3 regions of the Streptomyces sp. NPDC059994 genome follow, and region 1 is predicted to be linked to each of the others. Evidence: riboswitches for the same ligand, from Rfam matches in the RefSeq annotation. Region 1 holds a riboswitch; each other region holds the start of a gene.
What was found. A riboswitch is a leader RNA that binds a small molecule or an ion and turns the genes downstream of it on or off. The one in region 1 is predicted to bind cyclic di-AMP.
Positions count from the first base shown of each region.

Region 1 (7,139 bases):
GAAGCGGTGGTCGAGGTAGACCTCCAGGAGCTCCTTGAGGCCCATGGTGAGCGGCTGGCCGTCCACCAGCGCCACGTTGTTGATGCCGAAGGACTCCTCCATCGGCGTCAGCTTGTAGAGCTGCTCCAGGACGGCCTCGGGGACGAAGCCGTTCTTGACCTCGATGACCAGGCGCAGACCGTGCGAGCGGTCGGTGAGGTCCTTGACGTCGGCGATGCCCTGGAGCTTCTTCGAGCCGACCAGGTCCTTGATCTTGGAGATCACCTTCTCCGGGCCGACCGTGAACGGCAGTTCCGTGACGACCAGGCCCTTGCGGCGGGCCGTCACGTTCTCCACCGCCACCTTGGCGCGGATCTTGAAGGTGCCGCGGCCCGACTCGTACGCGTCCTTGATGCCGGACAGGCCGACGATCCGGCCGCCGGTCGGCAGGTCCGGGCCGGGGACGAAGCGCATCAGTGCTTCCAGGTCCGCGTTCGGGTACCGGATCAGATGGCGGGCGGCGGCGATGACCTCGCCCAGGTTGTGCGGCGGCATATTGGTCGCCATGCCGACCGCGATCCCCGTCGCGCCGTTGACCAGCAGGTTCGGGAACGCGGCGGGCAGGGCCACCGGCTCCTGCTCCTGGCCGTCGTAGTTCGGGGAGAAGTCGACGGTGTCCTCGTCGATCGACTCCGTCATGAGCGAAGTGGCGTCGGCCATCTTGCACTCGGTGTAGCGCATCGCGGCCGGCGGGTCGTCGTTGCCGAGCGAGCCGAAGTTGCCGTGGCCGTCGACGAGCGGCAGGCGCATGGAGAAGGGCTGCGCCATCCGCACAAGGGCGTCGTAGATCGACGCGTCGCCGTGCGGGTGGAGCTTGCCCATGACCTCGCCGACCACGCGCGCGCACTTCACGTAGCCGCGCTCGGGGCGCAGGCCCATCTCGTTCATCTGGTAGACGATGCGGCGGTGGACCGGTTTCATGCCGTCGCGGGCGTCCGGCAGGGCCCGCGAGTAGATCACCGAGTAGGCGTACTCAAGAAAGGAGCCCTGCATTTCGTCCACGACGTCGATGTCGAGGATCTTCTCCTCGAAATCGTCCGGCGGCGGGGTCTTCGTGCTGCGGCGGGCCATCGCGGCTGCGGCTCCTTCACCAACGAGTTCTTCTAGCGACCACCAACAAGGTCTGCTGCTGACGCCGACCATTGTGGACCGTCCCACTGACAACGCAGACCGCGACCCGGGAACTTCGCCAGGTGTCGGTGCGCTTGCATACAGTGGCAGGACTTCTTCACCGCGATCGAAGGGACGTACATGCCCATGGGTCACACGGCCACCGCCCAGGCCGGCTCCGGCGGCCTGACAGCGACCGAGCACCGGCTGGCCAACGGCCTGCGCGTGGTGCTCTCCGAGGACCACCTGACCCCGGTCGCCGCGGTCTGCCTCTGGTACGACGTGGGTTCCCGCCACGAGGTCGAGGGCCGCACGGGCCTGGCGCACCTCTTCGAGCACCTGATGTTCCAGGGCTCGCACCAGGTCCACGGAAACGGTCACTTCGAGCTGGTGCAGGGCGCGGGCGGCTCGCTCAACGGCACCACCAGCTTCGAGCGCACCAACTACTTCGAGACCATGCCCACCCACCAGCTCGAACTGGCGCTGTGGCTGGAAGCCGACCGCATGGGCTCGCTGCTCTCCGCACTGGACGAGGAGTCCATGGAGAACCAGCGCGACGTCGTCAAGAACGAGCGCCGCCAGCGGTACGACAACGTGCCGTACGGCACGGCGTTCGAGAAGCTCACCGCGCTGGCCTACCCGGAGGGCCACCCGTACCACCACACGCCGATCGGCTCCATGGCCGACCTGGACGCGGCGACGCTGGAGGACGCGCGGAACTTCTTCCGTACGTACTACGCGCCGAACAACGCGGTCCTCTCGGTCGTCGGCGACATCGACCCCGAGCAGACGCTCGCCTGGATCGAGAAGTACTTCGGCTCGATCCCGACCCACCACGGCAAGCAGCCCCCGCGCGACGGCGAGCTGCCCGGCGTGATCGGCGAGCAGCTGCGCGAGGTCGTCCACGAGGACGTCCCCGCGCGCGCCCTGATGGCCGCCTACCGGCTGCCGCACGACGGCACGCGCGAGTGCGACGCCGCCGACCTGGCGCTCACCGTCCTCGGCGGCGGCGAGTCCTCCCGCCTCCACAACCGCCTGGTGCGCCACGACCAGAGCGCCGTGGCGGCCGGGTTCGGCCTGCTGCGCCTCGCCGGCGCGCCCTCGCTCGGCTGGCTGGACGTCAAGACGTCCGGCGGCGTCGAGGTCCCCGACATCGAGTCGGCCGTCGACGACGAGCTGGCCCGGTTCGCCGAAGAGGGCCCCACGGCCGAGGAGATGGAGCGCGCCCAGGCCCAGCTGGAGCGCGAGTGGCTGGACCGGCTCGGCACGGTCGCGGGCCGCGCCGACGAACTCTGCAGGTACGCGGTGCTGTTCGGTGACCCCCAGCTCGCCCTGACCGCCGTCGACCGGGTGCTCGACATCACCGCCGAGGAGGTGCGGGACGCGGCCCGGGCCACCCTGCGCCCGGACAACAGGGCGGTGCTGGTGTACGAGCCGACCACCGCCGAAGCAGACGACGCGGCCGACGCCGACGCAGAGGGAGCAGAGCAGTGAGCGAGACCGGCGTGACCATGCAGTTCCACCCCCAGCCGGCCGCCGGCACCGCGCGTCCCTGGGCGTTCCCCGCCCCCGGCCGCGCCACCCTGCCCAACGGGCTCACCGTGCTGCGCTGCGACCGCCCCGGCCAGCAGGTCGTGGCCGTCGAGATCTTCCTCGCCGCCCCGCTGGACGCCGAGCCGGCGGGCCTGGACGGCGTCGCCATGATCATGGCGCGCGCGTTCTCCGAGGGCACCGACAAGCGCTCCGCCGAGGAGTTCGCCGCCGACCTGGAGCGCTGCGGCGCCACCCTGGACGCGCACGCGGACCACCCGGGCGTGCGGGTCTCCCTGGAGGTGCCGGTCTCCCGGCTGGCCAAGGCGCTCGGCCTGCTCGCGGAGGCGCTGCGCGCCCCCGCGTTCGCCGACGCGGAGGTCGACCGGCTGGTCCGCAACCGCCTGGACGAGATCCCGCACGAGCTGGCCAACCCGGCCCGCCGCGCCGCCCAGCAGCTCTCCAGGGAGCTCTTCCCGGCCACCGCGCGCATGTCGCGCCCGCGCCAGGGCACCGAGGAGACCGTCACGCGGATCGACGCGGGAGCGGTGCGGGCCTTCTACGAGGCGTATGTACGCCCGGCGGCGGCCACCGCCGTGATCGTGGGCGACCTGGGCGCCACCGACCTGGACGCGATCCTGGCGGACACCCTGGGCGCCTGGACCGGCACCCCGGCCGAGGAGCGCCCGATGCCCCCGGTCACCGCCGACGACACCGGCCGCGTGGTCATCGTCGACCGGCCCGGCGCCGTCCAGACGCAGTTGCTGATCGGCCGGATCGGCCCGGACCGCCACGACCGCGTCTGGCCCGCCCAGGTCCTCGGGACGTACTGCCTGGGCGGCACGCTCACCTCCCGCCTGGACCGCGTCCTGCGCGAGGAGAAGGGCTACACGTACGGAGTGCGTGCGTACGGTCAGGTGCTGCGCTCCGGCGCGGAGGGCACCGGCGCGGCCATGCTCGCCATCAGCGGCTCGGTGGACACGCCCAACACCGGCCCGGCCCTCGACGACCTGTGGACGGTGCTGCGCAAGCTCGCCGCCGAGGGGCTCACGGACGCCGAGCGGGAGACCGCCGTGCAGAACCTGGTGGGCGTGGCCCCGCTCAGGTACGAGACGGCGGCCGCCGTCGCCGGGACGCTGGCCGACCAGGTCGAGCAGCACCTCCCGGACGACTTCCAGGCGCAGTTGTACGCGCTGCTGGCCGACACGGGCACCGTGGAGGCCACCGCGGCGGTCGTCAGCGCCTTCCCGGTGGACCGTCTGGTGACCGTCCTCGTCGGGGACGCGGCGCAGATCGAGGAGCCCGTCAAGGCGCTCGGCATCGGTGAAGTCACCGTCGTCGCGGGCTGATTGAGCGGACCGGCGCGCGCGGGCGCGTGCGTGGGAGGAGGACCCCGGTGGCCGATGTGCCGCCGGGGTCCTCCTTTATGTCCGATTTGTTGGGGAGGTTGCCTGTCTGTCATGTGGCGTGGGCAACAAAAAGACGTGTCTGTTTGGTGATTGAAAGATCAGCCGTCTAGCGTCAGTCGCGCTGTCCGTTACCACCCGTCGCAGCCGCGGCACCGGACAGCGATCGCCGAGTCCCCAACTGGCGCGAGCCAGGGGAGCCGGGGACCCACTCAGTCCCTGGGGTGAATCGGACGCCTCCGCCCGCGGAGGAGCCCGTAGGAGACCTTCCAGCTCCGAACCCGTCAGCTAACCCGGTAGGCGAGATGGAAGGAAAGGACACCGCCCCTTCATGGCGTTCACCCGTGCCACCGGGAAGCACCGTCGTCCGAGCGCCATGTCGCGCAAGAGCGCGAACATAGCGGGCATCGCCACTCTCGCCACCGCCGGAGTCGTGGGCACTCTCGCCTCCCCGGCCCTGGCCGCCGAGACCTCGGCGCCCGCCGCGGCCTCCGTCGAGGACACCGGCATCACCCAGGCGATCGTGATCGGCGACTCCCTCGCCGACCGCATCGACGCCCAGGCCGCCGCCCAGAAGCACGCCGCCGACAAGGCCCGCGCCGCCGCCGAGGCGAAGCGCAAGGCCGAGGCGAAGGCCAAGGAGGAGCGCGCCGCCAAGGAGCGCGCCGCCCGCGAGGCCGAGCGCAAGCGCCTCAACTCCTTCGTCGCCCCGATCGACGGCAGTTACGTCTCCACCGGCTACAAGACCGGCGGCTCGATCTGGTCCTCCGGCAGCCACACCGGCATCGACTTCCACGCGGGCGAGGGCACCTCGGTGCACGCCGTCGGCCTGGGCACCGTCGTCGAGGCGGGCTGGGGCGGCGCCTACGGCAACAACATCGTCATCCGCATGAACGACGGCACGTACACGCAGTACGGCCACCTGTCGTCCATCGGCGTCTCCGTCGGCCAGCGCGTCGAGCCGGGCCAGCAGATCGGCATCTCCGGCGACACCGGCAACACCACCGGCCCGCACCTCCACTTCGAGGCCCGCACGGGCTCGTCGTACGGCTCGGACATCGACCCGATCGCGTATCTGCGCTCGCGCGGCGTCAACGTCTGACGCGGCCGTCCCCGAACCTCCACCGAAGCCCCCGGCGTCCGCGCCGGGGGCTTCGGCGTCGCCGTCGGGCGCGCCGGGAGCCGTCCGTGGCCAAAAGATATGCATTGCATACGGCATGTCACCGGGAATTAACAACCGCTCGAATAGAGTCACCGAACAGGCGTCGATCGACCGCGTTTCGCGGGGATTAAGGCGGAGGTTCTGTCATGCGCATTCCAGCGCAATCGGTATGCACGGCAATCCGCGACGACATCGTCGCGGGACTCTTCGCGCGCGGCAGCCGGCTCACCGAGGAAGTGCTCGCCCGGCGGTACGGGGTCTCGCGCGTCCCGGTTCGCGAGGCGCTGCGCACGCTGGAGTCCGAGGGGTTCGTCACCACGCGCCGGCACGCCGGGGCCTGTGTCGCCGAGCCGACCGAGCAGGAGGCCGCCGACCTGCTCGAACTGCGCGCGATGCTGGAGCCGCTGGCCGCCTCGCGGGCGGCCGCCCGGCGCACCGAGGCCCATCTCAAGGTGCTGCGCGGCCTGGTCAGGCTGGGCCAGGACCGCATCCGGCGGACCCAGGGCGAGGATCTGCGCTCGCTGGGCGGCTGGTTCCACGAGACGCTGGCCCAGGCCTCCGGCAGCCCCGGCCTCATCTCGCTGCTCACCCAGCTACGGCACAAGATCGCCTGGATGTACGTGGTGGAGCAGCCCGCGCTGCCCGCCGAGTGCTGGGCGGAGCACGGGGCGATCGTGGACGCGCTGGCGCGCGGTGACGCCGAGCGGGCCAGATCGCTGGCCGCCCACCACGCCGACCGCGCGTTTTCCGCCTATCGCCTGCGGCGCCCGGTGGACGTGAGGACTTCGCAACATGCCGTAAACACCGCGAGCGCCCGCGCTTAACGGGGTCGCCGTATACAAAGGGGTGATTCGGCGGGGTTTTTTCGCGCTGCCCGAAATCGCCGCCGGAAAGCAGCGGCGCGGGTAAGAGGTTCGCGCAACCCGCACCACCCGCTTAAAAGGAAAGGAGCCGCGGACCCTGAATTCAGGATCCGCGGCTCCGTTTCGCGAAGTGCGGTGACGCGCCGGCCGGGCCGGGGTTCGGCCGACCGGGTGCGGTCAGACGGTCTCGGGGAGCTCCTCAAGGCCCGCCTCGACCAGCTTCGCCAGACGGTCCAGGGCCGCCTCGGCGCCCTCCGCCTCGGAAGCCAGCACGATCTCCTCGCCGCCCTGCGCACCCAGGCCGAGCACCGCGAGCATGGAGGCGGCGTTGACCGGGTTGCCGTCGGCCTTGGCGATCGTGACGGGGACGCCGGAGGCCGTGGCGGCGCGGACGAAGATGGAAGCGGGGCGGGCGTGCAGGCCCTCGGCCCAGCCGACATTGACGCGGCGCTCAGCCATGGTGATGCCCTTCGAAATCTCTGACGGTTGTCTAGACCAGTCTCTCATGTCCTGCGCCGTGCTCGTGCCGACGTCGGTCCCGGATCCGGCGGCCCTTCGGCCCTGGCCGCCCTCTCCACCTTGCCCCCTACCTTGACCTGACCGCAGCGGCCCCGCGACCCGTAGGCTGCCCGTATGCAGGCTCCGCAGGAGAAGACGCAGGACCCCGCGTACCCGGCCCACTGGGAGGCCGACGTCGTGCTGCGCGACGGGGGGACCGCGCGGATCAGGCCCATCACGACCGACGACGCGGAGCGGCTCGTCTCGTTCTACGAGCAGGTGTCGGACGAGTCCAAGTACTACCGCTTCTTCGCGCCCTACCCCCGGCTGTCGGCGAAGGACGTGCACCGCTTCACCCATCACGACTACGTGGACCGCGTCGGGCTCGCGGCGACGGTGGGCGGCGAGTTCATCGCGACCGTCCGCTACGACCGGATCAACGCGCAGGGCAGGCCCGCCTCGGCGCCGGCCGACGAGGCCGAGGTGGCGTTCCTGGTCCAGGACGCCCACCAGGGGCGCGGTGTCGCCTCC
Region 1 covers NZ_JBHWUR010000094.1:21,283-28,421, reverse strand. The annotation lists gene ACFWA7_RS31590 (DNA topoisomerase (ATP-hydrolyzing) subunit A) at 1-1,110, opposite strand, end outside; gene ACFWA7_RS31585 (M16 family metallopeptidase) at 1,291-2,643, shown strand; gene ACFWA7_RS31580 (M16 family metallopeptidase) at 2,661-4,028, shown strand; cyclic di-AMP (ydaO/yuaA leader) riboswitch at 4,243-4,403, shown strand; gene ACFWA7_RS31575 (M23 family metallopeptidase) at 4,417-5,187, shown strand; gene ACFWA7_RS31570 (GntR family transcriptional regulator) at 5,394-6,071, shown strand; gene ACFWA7_RS31565 (HPr family phosphocarrier protein) at 6,288-6,569, opposite strand; gene ACFWA7_RS31560 (GNAT family N-acetyltransferase) at 6,744-7,139, shown strand, end outside.

Region 2 (7,139 bases), on a different contig from region 1:
CGTGAACGAAGGTCCCGTTTTGCCGCTCGCCGCCCGTGACCGCGTGTCCCTCAAGACGCTCCTCCAGGAGCGGCGCGCCGCCATCCACCCGGAGTCCGCCGGGTTTCCGCCGCGTCAGGCAGGGCCGGGCCGACGGGTCGCCGGGCTCAGCCAGGAGCAGATGGACATCCTTCTTGAGCGCACACCGGGTACGTACAACCGATTTGAGAACGGGCAGCTGAATCCCACTGCCGAGTTCCTGACCAATGTGGCCCGCACCCTGCGTCTCAACGAGCAGGAATGGACGTTCCTTTGGCGGCTCACCCGGCGCGAGTACCCGCCGTACACCCTGCACCGCGACTCCGGGATGTCGGTCCCCGGTGTCTGGCAGCGGGTCGTCGAGCAGATCGACGGGGCGATGGCCTACATCACCGACGCCGCCTGGAACCTGCTCGCCCACAACGGGGAGTTCGCCGCGCTCTTCCCCCGGGGTGAGGTTCCGGCCAACACCATGCGGTGGATGACCCTCGACCCCGAGGCGCGCGAGGACGTACTGACGGACTGGGCGGACCGGTGGGCCCCCATGGTGCTGCCGCAGCTGCGGCACGGGGTCGAAATGCGGCCCAACCACGTGGAGTTGCGGCGCCTTGAGGCCGAGGTGCAGGCCGACCCCGTCGCCGGGCCGCTCTACCGGGAGACCGGGGCGACCCCGATCCCGTACCCCGACGGCTCCGAACGGCCCATCAGGCACAGCGAGTTGGGGCCCGGCTGGGTCACCACCTGCGTGGCCGAGCCGGTCACCTCGCCGGGGGCCCGGGTGATGCTGCTCCTCTACACCCCGGGGGCGTCGCTCGTGAGCCGTCACCCGGTGCTGAGCGCGCCGTTGACGAGCTGAGCGTACGACCGGCGTGCCCCAGGGGTGGGGCAGTACGCGGAACGACTCCCTCCGGCTGAGCTCTGTTCGAATTCCCAGGAACGAATTCCAGCCGCCTCAAGTAGGTTGAGGATTCGCCCGTCGGCCACCCGAGGGAGCCCACTCGTGCCCGCTCACATAGCCCTCCCCGCCATAGTTCTGCCGGACCACCTCATCGCCACGGATGAGATCTGCGCAGACATCCGGCGTGCCAACCCCGATCGGCCGCGGCTGGAGGCGCACCTGCGAATAGCCCGCGCGACCACCGTCCGCACCCGCCGGTTCACCCGCCCCCTCAACTCCCCGACCGTGGCCGGAAATGCCACCATCGAGGAGCGGAACAGGGCGGCGTACGAGGACGCGCTGCGGCTCGCGGTCCGCTCCGGGCGACAGGCCCTGGCCCACGCCGGCCTCGCCCCCGACGACATCGACTGCCTCATCACCAGCCACACCACCTCCTGGACCGTGCCGTCCCTCGACGTCGCCCTCGTCCGGGAGCTGGGCCTGCGGCCGGACGTCCGGCGCTTCCCCATGGGGACCATCGGCTGCGCGGGCGGCGCGCAGGGCCTGGTCCGGGCGCACCAGGACATCGCCGCGCACCCGGGCTCCCACGTCCTGGTCGTCGTCTCCGAGTGCCTGTCGACGGCCACGTACAACCACACCGACACCAGCCGGGAGTCGATGATCTACAAGGTGCTCTTCGGGGACGGCTCGGGCGCGGTCGTCGTCTCGGACAGCCCGGCCTGGAGCGGGCCCAGCTTCGTCATCGAGGACACCTTCGAGTACGTCCTGCCCGACAGCATCGACCGCTACCAGGGCCGCCTCTCGGGGGCCGGGCTGCACTTCGACTCCACGGCCGCCGCCACCGCCGCCCTCAACGACAGCCTCCCGGCGGTACGCAAATGGCTCGGCGGCAGCGGCCCGGCCCTCCGGTTCGCGGTCGTCCACCCGGGCGGGCCCCGGGTCCTGGAGGACGCGGCCGCCGGGTTCGGCCTGGACGGCGACCGCGACCACGGCGATCTGCGGCACGCCTGGGCGAGCCTGGCCGCCAACGGGAACCTGGGCGGCTCCGCCGTCCTCGACGTGCTGGCCCGCACCTTCGGGCAGGCCCCCGGCGACCGCCAGCCGGGCCTGATCATCGGCTTCGGCCCGGGGTTCGTGCTGGCCGCCTCGCGGGGCCACTGGTCGGCGTGAGCGGAGGGTCCCGGGGGAGGTCCCGCTTCAACCGGTACGGAGCACCGCCCCGCATGCCGTACAGTTGTGTTTACCGACGCGGGGTGGAGCAGCTCGGTAGCTCGCTGGGCTCATAACCCAGAGGTCGCAGGTTCAAATCCTGTCCCCGCTACTGAAGTCCTTGGGCCCGGCACATGAGAATGTGCCGGGCCTTCGGCATTTCCCGGGCCCCGCCCCGATGGTTTCGGCATTTCCCGGGCCCCCGCCCCGATGGTTTCGGCATTTCCCGGGCTCCCGGCCCGATGGCTTCGGCATTCCCCGGGCCCCGCCCGTTGGCTTCGGCTTTCTCAGGGCCGACGCCCACCCGTGCGCCCGCCCGGCTGTCCCTCCGGCGCCAGCTCTGCCGCCAGGAACCGGCGGTATTCCAGGCCCAGGCCCTCGTACAGGCCTATCGCCGCCCGGTTGGCGCCCTCCACCATCAGGGCCGCCGTCCCGTGCACGGCCAGCGCCTCGGCGAGCACCTTGGCGACGACCGTACGGGCCAGGCCCCGGCCCCGCGCCGACGGGTGCACGGCGACGCCCGCGAGCAGCGCCGCCGTCTTCGTCCGGGACGCCCTGAAGGTGTATGCCGAGCGGCACCTCACCGACTGAGGTGTATACGTAGAGTAGTCTCGCGTGTGCTGTGCGCGAGCATATGGCGGGACTGCTGCGAGCGGCGACGCGGCGGAAGGTGCCGGCCGTGCCGCTGTTCATCGGCCTGTGCGCGCTGCTGATGTGTCTGTCCCTGCCGCTGTCCCTGCCGCTGTCGCTGCCCCTGTCGCCGCCCGCGCCCTGGGTGACCGCGCCCCCGTACACGAAGGGCGGCGTCCCCTCCGTGCACGGCGATCCGGCGGCCCGGCGGCACGCCCGGGGGACCTGTGTACGGGGCCGGGCCGGGCCCCGCCGATGCCGGGCCCGGCTGATCGCGACGGGCGCCGACCGGCACTGAGGCCGCACCCGGTTGGCCGAGGTGGGCTCGCCGCGCGCGGCGGAGCCGGGCACCCTGGGTGGGGCGCGGAACGTCGGCGGCCCTGCGGACGGGCAGGAGACGACAGGTGCGGCAGCGATCGGACGGCGGCGGCCGGGAGGGCTCCCGGCGCCTCGGCCTGGTGCGCGTCCTGCCCGCGCTGCTCCTGGTCGCCGGGGTCGTTCTCGACGCGGCGACGCCGCCCGATCTGACCGCCGCCGCCCTCTTCGCGGCCGCGCCGCTGATCGCGGCCCCCTTCTTCGGGCCGGCCGGCACCGCCGTCGCGGGCGCCTCGGCGGTCGGGGCGGTGCTGCTCACGGAGTATCTGCACGACATCCCCAGCACGGGCGAGGCGGTCAGCGAGCTGTTCACCGTCACCACCGTCGGCGCCCTCGCCCTCTTCATCAACCGCATGCTGCGCCGCAGCGGCGAACGCCTCGCCTCGGCCCGGGTCATCGCGGAGACCGCCCAGCGCGCCGTGCTGCCGACGCCCGCCGAGCGCATCGGGGGCCTCCAGGTGGCCGCGCGGTACGAGGCGGCCCAGGCCGGTGCCTTCATCGGCGGGGACCTCTTCGCCGTCCAGGACACGCCGTACGGGGTGCGCCTGGTCGTCGGGGACGTGCGGGGCAAGGGCCTGGAGGCGGTGGAGGCGGTGGCCGTGGTCATCGGGGCGTTCCGGGAGGCGGCCGAGCAGGAGTCGACCCTGGAGGCCGTGGCCGGGCGCCTGGAGCGCGCGCTGACCCGGGAGGGCACCCGGCGCGACGGCCTGGACGCCGTCGAGGGGTTCACCACTGCCGTGCTCGCCGAGATCCCGCGCGGCGCCGGGGCCGTACGGCTGGTGAACCGGGGCCACCCCGAGCCGCTGCTGCTCCACGCCGACGGGGCCCTGGACGCGCTCACCCCGTCCGATCCCGCGCTGCCGCTGGGGATGGCGGACCTGGGGGTGTGGCCGGACCGGGCGGACGCGTACCCCTTCCCGGCCGGGGCGACGCTGCTCTTCTACACCGACGGCCTCTCCGAGGCCCGCTCGGTGGAGCCGCCGGGGGTCTTCTACGACCCGCACGAGCGGCTGCGCGGCCGTATCTTCCCGGGGCCCGACCGGGTCCTGGACGCGCTGATCGACGATGTGCGCAGACATACGGGCGGGGGCGCGAACGACGACATGGCGCTGCTCGCGGTGGGGCGGCCGGGGGTGCGGCAGCCGGAGCGGCGGCGGACGATGCCCGTGGTGCCGTGACGTTGTGTAGCCGAACAACCCCCCTGTGCACAGCAACTGACGCATCGTCAACTGTTGTCCCCGACGATCAGGGGGAACTGCTTGGAATCCGGTCCCCCTGTCTATTAACGTTCGATAACGCAGCGCGGTCGTCCCAGCCGTCGCAGAGGCGGCACCGTGCGCACGCGCCGAATCCCGAAAGGGAACCGGGGAACCACCAACTTGGGGTGAATCGGGCACCTTTGCACCTTCGAAGAGGTGCCCGTAGGAGACCTTCCTGCTCCGAACCCGTCAGCTAACCCGGTAGGCGAGAAGGAAGGAAAGGAGCGCCCCCGTGGCGTCCAACGAGCCTGCCCTCGGCACCCAGCCGGTTCCCCCTGTCTCCCTGTACGGGACCGCGCCCGGTGACACCGAGGTGTGGGAGGAGTGGAACCCCACCGAGGAATCGGTCGCCTCCGTGCGCGGCAGGCACCGCGTCGCCAAGCAGCGCGGCGGGCTCGCCCGCAGCTCCACCGTCCTCGGCGTAGGCGTCATCGCGGCCGTCGGCGCGGGCGGCATGGCCAGCGCGCAGAGCAAGCCGCCGGTCTCCATATCCCTGCCCGACTCGGTCGCGGACAACCTCCCCGACGTCAAGTCCCTGCCGGGCGTGGGCACGCTGATCTCCGACATCGCGGGCGACGAGAAGCCCGACGCCTCCCCGGCCGCCCAGGCCGACAGAGCCGTCGCGAGCGCCCCCCTCACCATGGCGGGCGTCTCCCGGGCCGACGCCGAACAGGGTGCCACCGGCGCCGGCGAGGCCCTGCGCACCCGCATCCTCCAGCAGGCCGAGCAGCAGCAGAACGACGCCGAGGCCGAGGCGAAGGCGGTCGCCGAGAAGGCCGCGTCCCAGCAGGCGGCGGCCGAGGCGAAGGCCGCGCAGAGCGCCGCGGCGCAGAAGGCGGCGGCCGCGAAGAAGGCCGCCGAGGAGGCCGCCGCGAAGAAGGCGGAGGAGGAGCGTCTGGCCGAGCTCGCCAAGAGCTTCTCGCTCCCTGTCGCCTCGTACACGATCACCTCGACGTTCGGCGAGGCCGGCTCGATGTGGTCCTCCGGCCACCACACCGGCCTCGACTTCGCCGCCCCCACCGGCACCCCGCTCAAGGCGATACACGGCGGCACGGTCAAGTCGGCGGGCTGGTCCGGCTCGTACGGCTACCGCACGGTCATCGAGCTGGAGGACGGCTCGGAGCTCTGGTACTGCCACCAGTCCTCGATCGCGGTCAGCGCGGGCCAGAAGGTGACGACCGGCGAGACGATCGGCCGCGTCGGCGCCACCGGCAACGTGACGGGCCCGCATCTGCACCTGGAGGTGCACACCCCGGGCGGCACGGGCATCGACCCGATGGCGTGGCTGCAGTCGAAGGGCCTCAATCCGTAGGGCGTGCTCGCCGTGGGCGGGGGCGTGGGCGGGGGCGTGGGCGGGGGCGCGGAATAGCCGCGCACCGCCCGCCCGTTCACCCCCTATGACCTCTCTGCGCCCCCTGGGCGCCTCCGACCTCTCCGTCTTCCCGCTCGCCCTCGGCGGCAACGTCTTCGGCTGGACCGCCGACGAGGCCGCGTCGTTCGCGGTGCTCGACGCGTACACCGAGGCGGGCGGCAACTTCGTGGACACGGCCGACACGTACTCGTCCTGGATCCCCGGCAACGAGGGCGGCGAGTCCGAGAAGATCATCGGCAAGTGGCTGGCGGCGCGCGGCAACCGCGCGGACGTCGTCGTCGCCACGAAGGCGGGCGCACACCCCGGCTTCAAGGGGCTCGCGGCCGCCACCATCAAGGCCGCCGCCGAGGCCTCGCTGCGCCGGCTGGGCACCGACTACATCGACCTGTACTACACGCACTTCGACGACGAGTCCGTCCCGGTCGAGGAGATCGTCACCGCCCTCGACCAGCTGGTGCAGGACGGCAAGGTGCGCGCCGTCGCCGCCTCCAACATCTCCCCGGAGCGGCTCAGGGACTCGCTGGACTTCTCCGACCGCGAGGGCCTGGCCAAGTACGTCGCCCTCCAGCCGCACTACAACCTGGTCTCGCGCGGCACCTACGAGGGCCGCCTCCAGGACACCGCCGCCCGCTCGGGGCTGGCCGCCGTCCCCTACTTCTCGCTCGCCGCCGGGTTCCTCACCGGCAAGTACCGCCCGGGACAGACCGTGCAGAGCGCGCGGGCCGGGAGCGCCGCCAAGCACCTGGAGACCGACCGGGGCGCGAAGGTGCTGGCCGCGCTCGACCGCGTCGCGCGGGCGCACGGCGCCGAGCCCGCGAGCGTCGCGCTCGCCTGGCTCGCCGCCCAGCCGACCGTGGTCGCCCCGATCGCCTCGGCCCGTACGGTCGAGCAGCTGCCCGCGCTCCTCGCGGTCGCGGACCTGGAGCTCACGGACGCGGAGCTGAGCGAGCTGAGGACCGCCTCGGCGTAGCTCCCCGCGCCCCGGCGCTTTCAGCGCCTTCAGCGCAGATAGGGGTTGTACGGGGAGGACTGGTTGTACCCGTAAGGAGTCTGCTGTCCGTACGGCGCCTGGTGTCCGTACGGGTACGGCTGAGCCGGGATCCAGATGCGGCCCGCCGCGCCCGCCGCGTAGTGCAGCGCGGGCCCGGCCACCTCCCTGCGCTCCCACAGGTGGTGCAGCAGCTCCTGCTCGCGGGCCGTGAAGTCCGGGCCGGCCTGGGCGCGGCGGGCCCGGCGGCGCAGGAACGCGAGGGCCGTCGCGAACGCCTCGTACTCCGCGACCGTCCGCGCCGCCCGTCTGCCCCCGTAGGTGCGGTGCGCGAAGTCCCGGGCCATCGAGCGGGCCCGCATCGAGGAGAGCGCGAGAGGTTCGGCGGCG
Region 2 covers NZ_JBHWUR010000046.1:7,837-14,975, reverse strand. The annotation lists gene ACFWA7_RS22360 (helix-turn-helix domain-containing protein) at 44-874, shown strand; gene ACFWA7_RS22355 (PhlD) at 1,019-2,086, shown strand; tRNA gene ACFWA7_RS22350 (tRNA-Met) at 2,164-2,237, shown strand; gene ACFWA7_RS22345 (GNAT family N-acetyltransferase) at 2,413-2,709, opposite strand; gene ACFWA7_RS22340 (hypothetical protein) at 2,805-3,053, shown strand; gene ACFWA7_RS22335 (PP2C family protein-serine/threonine phosphatase) at 3,160-4,308, shown strand; cyclic di-AMP (ydaO/yuaA leader) riboswitch at 4,464-4,612, shown strand; gene ACFWA7_RS22330 (M23 family metallopeptidase) at 4,622-5,701, shown strand; gene ACFWA7_RS22325 (aldo/keto reductase) at 5,787-6,731, shown strand; gene ACFWA7_RS22320 (PrsW family intramembrane metalloprotease) at 6,761-7,139, opposite strand, start outside.
Region 2: another riboswitch for cyclic di-AMP. It lies ahead of ACFWA7_RS22330 (M23 family metallopeptidase); the one in region 1 lies ahead of ACFWA7_RS31575 (M23 family metallopeptidase).

Region 3 (7,139 bases), on a different contig from region 1:
ACGCCGCTCGATCCGACGATACGACATGGGTTCCCGGGGCAATCATCTCGACGGCCCGACCGGAAGGCGACCCCCTCGCACCCGTTGCCCTCGCGGCGAAGGACCCCCGATCCTGTTGTTGGTGTTCGTGCCTGTGCGTACCTGTGCGGAACTGGGGAGTCGCGATGATCGAGACTACGGACGACGGACGGGTGTGGCTGCTCTCCGGCCGCACCAGCGGCTATGCGCTGCACCTCACGGACCACGGGGAACTCCTGCACCTCCACTGGGGCCCGCGCCTGGCCCTCGCCGACGCCGAGGCACTGGCCGCCCAGCCCCTGCCGCCCTACTGGCCCTTCGAGTCACCACTGGATGGCCAGGAGGAATACGTGGTGGAGGGCGGGCCCCGATTCGCGCGCCCCGCGCTCTCCGTACGGACCCCTCGGGTGCGCGGCACCGAGTGGACCTTCGCGGACGCCGTGGCCGACGGCGACGAACTGCGGCTGCGCTGCACCGACGCGGTGCACGGCCTGGGGCTCACCCTGCACTACCGGATGCGCGACGACGCCGACGTCGTCGAGCGCTGGGCGACCGTCGCCCACGAGGGCACGGCCGGGGACCCGGACCTGGAGCTGCTGCGGGCCGACGCGGCCGTGTGGACGCTGCCGCTGCGCGACGGCTGGCGGCTCAGCCAGCTGCACGGCCGCTGGGCGGCCGAGTCCCGGCTCGTACGGGCCGACCTCACCCCGGGCGACAAGGTGCTCGGCAGCCGCCGCGGCCACACCGGCCACCAGCACCTGCCCTGGGTCGCCCTGGACGCCGAGGGCACCGCCACCGAGGAGAGCGGCGAGGTGTACGGGTGCGCGCTCGGCTGGTCCGGGTCCTGGCGCATCGCCGTCCAGCACCTGCCGGACGGCCGGGTGCAGATCAGCGGCGGCGCCGGGTACGACGACTCCGGGCTGCTGTCCCTCGCGCCCGGCGATTCGTACACCACACCGGTCTTCGCCGGGCTGTGGAGCCCGGACGGCTTCGGCGGAGCCAGCCGGGAGTGGCACGCCTGGCAGCTGGCCCGGGTGATCCCGGATGCCGAGCGGGTGCGGCCGGTGCTCTTCAACTCCTGGGAGGCCACCGGGTTCGACATCTCCGAGCCGCAGCAGCGGGCGCTGGCGCACCGGGCGGCCGCGATGGGCGTCGAGCTGTTCGTCATCGACGACGGCTGGTTCGGGGACCGCACCCATGACGCGGCCGGGCTCGGCGACTGGACGCCCAACCCCGAGCGCTTCCCCGGCGGCCTCAAGCCGCTGGCCGACGAAGTGCACGCGCTGGGCATGCGGTTCGGGATCTGGGTCGAGCCGGAGATGGTCAACGCCGACAGCGCGCTGTACCGGGCGCACCCGGAGTGGGTGCAGCACCAGAGCGGACGCCGGCGCACCGAGTTCCGCAACCAGCTCGTGCTCAACCTGGCCCGCCCGGACGTCCAGGAGTACCTCTGGGAGCAGCTGGACGGACTCCTTTCGAGCGCGCCCGTCGACTATGTGAAGTGGGACTTCAACCGCTGCTTCACCGACGCGGGCTGGCCCGGCGAGGAGTATCCGCAGAAGCTCTGGATCGAGCATGTCCGGGCGCTGTACGGCCTGTTGGACCGGCTGCGGGCCGCGCACCCCTCGGTCGACTTCGAGTCCTGCTCGGGCGGCGGCGGCCGGATCGACCTCGGCATCCTCTCCCGTACGGACCAGGTGTGGACCTCCGACAACACCGACCCGCTGGACCGGCTCGCCATCCAGGACGGCTTCAGCCAGCTGCACCCGGCCCGGGTCATGGCCGCCTGGGTCACCGACAGCCCCAACACCCTGCTCAACGGCCGCCGCAGCAGCCTGCGCTTCCGCTTTGTGAGCGCGATGGCCGGAGCGCTCGGCATCGGCGGCGACCTCACCCGATGGAGCGAGGCCGAACTGGCCGAGGCGCGCGGGTGGGTGGAGCTGTACAAGGCGATCCGGCCGGTGGTGCAGCTCGGGGCCCAGTACCGGCTGCGGCCGCCGCGCGGGGGGCTCAGCGCCGTCCAGTACGTACGCGGCGACGACACCGTGGTCCTCGCCCATCTCCAGGCCCAGCGCTACGGCGAGCGTCCCCCGGCCGTACGGCTGCGCGGCCTGGACCCGGCGGCGGCCTATCGGTGCCTCGACACCGGGGCCGTACACAGGGGAGCGGTATTGCTGCACCGGGGTCTGGACACCGGGCTGCGGGGCGATCTTGATGCGGCGGTGTTCCGTTTCCGGCGGCTTGGCGAACTCCCGGCATAAGGAATTCGCGTTCTTGGCGCACTGAAGATCTCCATCGGGATGCACTGACCAAAAGTGGACAGAAGGGTGATAGGTGGCGGGAAGGGGTGAATCGACTAGAACTTTCACCCGGATTGGGCGATTTGATGGCTCCTGTCCATCTCCCTGGCGGGAAGGGGAGGTTGCCCGTGAGCAGCGTCATACCCGTGACGTTCCGTGGTGGCAGCCCCGAATGAATCCCCCGTTCCGGCGGGGCCTGTTGGGAATTCCGGTCGACGCAGGGTGACCGGAATTCCCGGAGGAATTCCCGGCCGGGAATGCCGAAGGCGAATGGGTACTTGTCGTGACCCACCGGGCTCGCTTACGGTCACCGCAATCCGGGTGGACCGCCGAATCCTGCCACCGCTCGGAATCCGCACCCATCCACGCGTGGCAGGAGCGGGGGACCCAGGTAAGCGCCGTCCGGAACTCCGGCACGGCTCGGGGTGAAGCCGGAACACCGCACGCGGTGCCCGGCCGGGCAGCTCCAGCCCGAACCCGACAGCTCACCTCGCAGGCGCCGGAGAGGAATCCGCCATGCCCGCGAAGGGTAAGCACCGCCGTCCCAAGTCCAGCCCGATATCCCGGGGCATGGTCGCCGCCGGTACGGGCGGCGCCGCGCTCGCCATCCCGCTGCTGGGCGCCACCGGCGCGCACGCCGCGGTGAAGACCGCCGCCCCCGCCACCGCGCCCCAGCAGGCCGTCCGCGCCGCCGGGACCTTCACCGCCGCTCCGGCCGCCGCCCCGCAGGCCGTGCCCACCACGTACAAGGTCAAGAGCGGCGACTGCCTGTCGCAGATCGCCCAGGACCACCGGCTCGGCGGCTGGCAGCGGCTCTACAAGGACAACCGCGAGGTCGTCGGCTCCGACCCGGCGCTGATCCGCCCGGGCATGAAGCTCACCCTCGGGGCCAAGGCCCCGGGCGGCGGCGCGTCGCACGGCTCCGCCAAGGCGAGCGGTTCGCACGCCTCCGGTACGAAGAAGTCCGCCCCCCGCACGCCGAAGTCCTCCCCGGCCGCCTCCGCCCCCAAGGCGGCCGCCGCCGACACCTCCTCGTCCGCCACCGCGAACCAGGGCTCCGCCTCCGGCTTCCGCGCGCCGCTCGACAGCGTGAGCATCGGCACCCCGTACCGCATGGCCGGATCCATGTGGTCCAGCGGCTACCACACGGGCGTCGACTTCGCGGCCGACACCGGCACCACGGTGAAGGCGGTCGGCGCGGGCACGGTCGTCTCGGCCGGCTGGGGCGGCGCGTACGGCAACCAGGTCGTCATCCGGCACGCCGACGGCATGTACTCCCAGTACGCCCACCTCTCGCAGTTCTCCGTCTCGGCCGGGCAGACCGTGACCGAGGGCCAGCAGCTCGGGCTCTCCGGCGCCACCGGCAACGTCACCGGCCCGCACCTGCACTTCGAGATCCGCACCACGCCCGACTACGGCTCCGACGTCGACCCGCTCGCCTACCTCCGCCAGCAGGGCGCGAACCTCTGACGGCCGTTTGCCCGTCGGTAATTGGCGCGTATTCCCGCTGCGGGAAACTGACCGGGTGGTCTATATCACCCATCGTCAACCCCTCCTTACGGTCGCGTAGGTCACACCCATAAGGGAAAGATGTGGTCTCGTGGCAGACGATTCGAGATCATTCAGCAGCGGTACGTTCGGGTCGTACACGGCGCTCGGCGACAGCTTCACGGAAGGCGTCGGCGACCCCGGCCCGGACGGGGCGTTCGTCGGCTGGGCGGACAGGTTCGCCGTGCTACTGGCAGACCAGCGACCGGAGGGGGCCTTTCGCTACGCTAATCTCGCGGTCCGCGGCAGGCTCCTCGACCAGATCGTCGAGGAGCAGGTGCCGCGGGCCAAGGAGCTCGCGCCCGACCTGGTGAGCTTCTGCGCGGGGGGCAACGACATCATCCGGCCGGGCAGCGACCCGGACGACGTGGCCGAGCGCTTCGAGCGCGCCGTGGCCGACTTGAAGAGCGCGATCCCGACGGTCATGGTGACCACCGGGTTCGACACGCGCGGGGTGCCGGTCTTCAAGCATCTGCGGGGCAAGGTCGCCACATACACCGCGCACGTGCGCTCCATCGCGGACCGCTACGGGTGCCCGGTGCTCGACCTGTGGTCGCTCAAGTCCGTTCAGGACAGGCGGGCGTGGGACGGCGACCGGCTGCATCTGTCGCCGGAGGGGCACACCCGGGTCGCACTGCGCGCCGCCCAGGTGCTCGGGCTGCAGATCCCGGCCGACCCGGACCAGGCGTGGCCCCCGCTGCCGCCGCGCAACACCCTGGACGTGCGGCGCGACGACATCCACTGGGCGCGCGAGCACCTGGTGCCGTGGATCGGACGACGGCTGCGCGGCGAGAGCTCGGGCGACCACGTGGAGCCCAAGCGCCCGGATCTGCTGCCTCTCTGACGCATCATCAGCTCCGTATCGGAGCAGCTTTCCTCGGAGCAGCTTTCCTCGGTGCGGTGCGGTGCGGTGCGGTGCGGCCCCGCGCCCCTATAGGGGTGCGGGGCTGTGGCATGTGCGGCTCTGCCGGGACGGGGGTCGCCCTGTTCGAGCGAAGCCGCGAACTTGGGGGAGCGGCCAGCCACAGACGGCCCGCAGCCGAATCACCGCTGCGCCAGCAGCCTCCGCTCCGTCTCCGGGTCGAGTCCGACCCGGGGGCGGTCCGGCCGCTGCGGAGCCTCGCCGCCGATCGATTCGAGCCAGGCCCAGGTGTCGGCGACCGTCTCCTCGACGGGACGGCAGCGCAGCCCCGACAGCACGGCCTTCCATACGTTCGAGCCGTGCATCGTGCGGTGCAGCTCGCCCGGCGGAATCCACACCGGCAGGTGGTTCCAGGGCTCGACCCCGGCGGCCAGGATCGCCTCCGGGTCCGTCCAGCGCAGCTCCGCGCCGCCGCCGGTGACCCGTACGCATGCCTCAAGGAGCTCGCCCATGGTGGTGTGGTCCGGCGGGGAGACCAGGTTGTACGGGCCGCAGAGCCCGAAGTCGGCCGCGCTCACGATCCACTCCGCCAGGTCCCGGGCGTCGATGAACTGGACCGGCAGATCGCGCGGCCCCGGCGCGAGCACCTCGCCGCCGCGCGCCATGCGCCCCAGCCACCACGGCAGCCGCCCGATGTTCTCCCACGGGCCGAGGATCAGCCCCGCGCGCACCAGGAGCGAGCGGTCCGGGCCGAACTCCTGGACGGCGGCGAGCTCGCCGCCGCGCTTGGCCCGCGGATAGTCCACCTCGTCCCCGGCGTCGGGCGAGCCCTCGACCGGCGGCGCGGCCTCGTCGGCCGCGGCCGGGACCGGGTCCGCGTACACGGACCGGCTCGACACATAGACGTACCGGGCGGCGCGCCCCTCGGCGAGCAGCCGCGCGGCGTCGCGCACCGCCGAGGGCGCCCCCGACCAGGTGTCCACGACCACGTCCCACCGCCCGTCGGTCAGCGCCGCCAGGCCGCCCTCGGCCGTCCGGTCGCCGAGCAGTGTGCGCACACCCTCGGGCGGCTCGTGGCGGCCCCGGTGGAAGACCGTCACCTCGTGCCCGCGCGCCACCGCGGCCTCGGCCACGGCGCGGCCGACAAATTCCGTACCACCCAGTATCAGCAGCTTCATGGCCGCAACTCTGCCTGCCGGAACGGGTCCTGAGAAGCGTTGCATGCTGAGGGCGAAATCCTGGCCGTGTCCACGCGCGGCCCAGGGGAGCGTCAGGGGCGGTAGAGCTGGCCGGGCTTCGGGGCGGCGGGGGTGAGCAGCTGGGGCACGGTCACGAAGGTGAAGCCGCGCGCTTTGAGGGCGTCGATGATCCCGGGCACGGCGGGCACGGTCCCGTCGTAGATGTCGTGCAGCAGGATGATGCCGTCGCGGTCGGCCTGGTCGAGGATGCGCTCGGTGATCAGGGCCGAGTCGTTGGTGGAGTAGTCCTTGGCGGTCGCGCTCCACAGGATCTGCGAGAGCCCCAGCTCCTTGCTGACCTTGGTGACTTCCTTGTTGGTGCGGCCCTGCGGCGGCCGCATCAGGACCGGCTTGCGGCCGGTCAGCTTGGCCACCGCCTCCTGGGTGCGGTTGAGCTCGGTGCGTATCTCGTCGGGCTTCAGGTTGTCCAGACGCTCGTGCGACCAGGTGTGGTTGGCGACCTCGTGCCCCTCGGCGGCGATGCGGCGCACGGTGTCGGGGTACTTCTCGACGTGGTTCCTGCCGAGCAGGAAGAAGGTGGCGTGCACCTTCTTCTCCTTGAGCGTGTCGAGCAGTTGGGGCGTCTTCTCGCCCGGCCCGGCGTCGAAGGTCAGGGCTATGCATTTGGCCTTGCGGCAGTCGACCCCGGCGGCGGTGCCCGCGTCGGCACCCGCCGCGGCCTTGCTGTCGAGCGCGTCGTTGCGGGCGGAGCGCGGCGAGACGGCGCCGTCGGAGCAGCCGGTCAGCGTCAGGCCGAGTGCGGCCACGGCGACCAGCGCGGCGGCCGCCCGCCCCCGGGCACGACGCACTTCGGAATTGCTGCTGCGCATGACGCGACTCCCCTTCGGCCTGGACCAGAACATGGCGGGGACTATACGTGAGGTGTATACACGGCATGCATAGTGGGGTGGCCCCAAGCGGCCCAGGGCTCGTACGGGCCCTGCGGGCAGGCGATCGGCTACTTGCGGCGGGACCCGGCCGGGCCCGAGCCCCTGCGCCGGGAGGCGCCGGGCTTGCCGGACGGGCCGCCCTTACGGCCGGAGGCGGCCGGGGTGGCGTCCTTGCGCCCGGACGGCGCGGGCGGGGCCGAGGTGCCCTTGTCCCAGTGCGACGGGCGCTCCAGGCCCCCCGGCAGCACAGTCCCCGCGTCGCCCCGCGCCGCGTTGACCTGCG
Region 3 covers NZ_JBHWUR010000141.1:4,774-11,912, reverse strand. The annotation lists gene ACFWA7_RS36535 (alpha-galactosidase) at 165-2,279, shown strand; cyclic di-AMP (ydaO/yuaA leader) riboswitch at 2,665-2,830, shown strand; gene ACFWA7_RS36530 (peptidoglycan DD-metalloendopeptidase family protein) at 2,835-3,788, shown strand; gene ACFWA7_RS36525 (SGNH/GDSL hydrolase family protein) at 3,919-4,710, shown strand; gene ACFWA7_RS36520 (NAD-dependent epimerase/dehydratase family protein) at 4,911-5,906, opposite strand; gene ACFWA7_RS36515 (polysaccharide deacetylase family protein) at 5,999-6,796, opposite strand; gene ACFWA7_RS36510 (pentapeptide repeat-containing protein) at 6,925-7,139, opposite strand, start outside.
Region 3: another riboswitch for cyclic di-AMP. It lies ahead of ACFWA7_RS36530 (peptidoglycan DD-metalloendopeptidase family protein); the one in region 1 lies ahead of ACFWA7_RS31575 (M23 family metallopeptidase).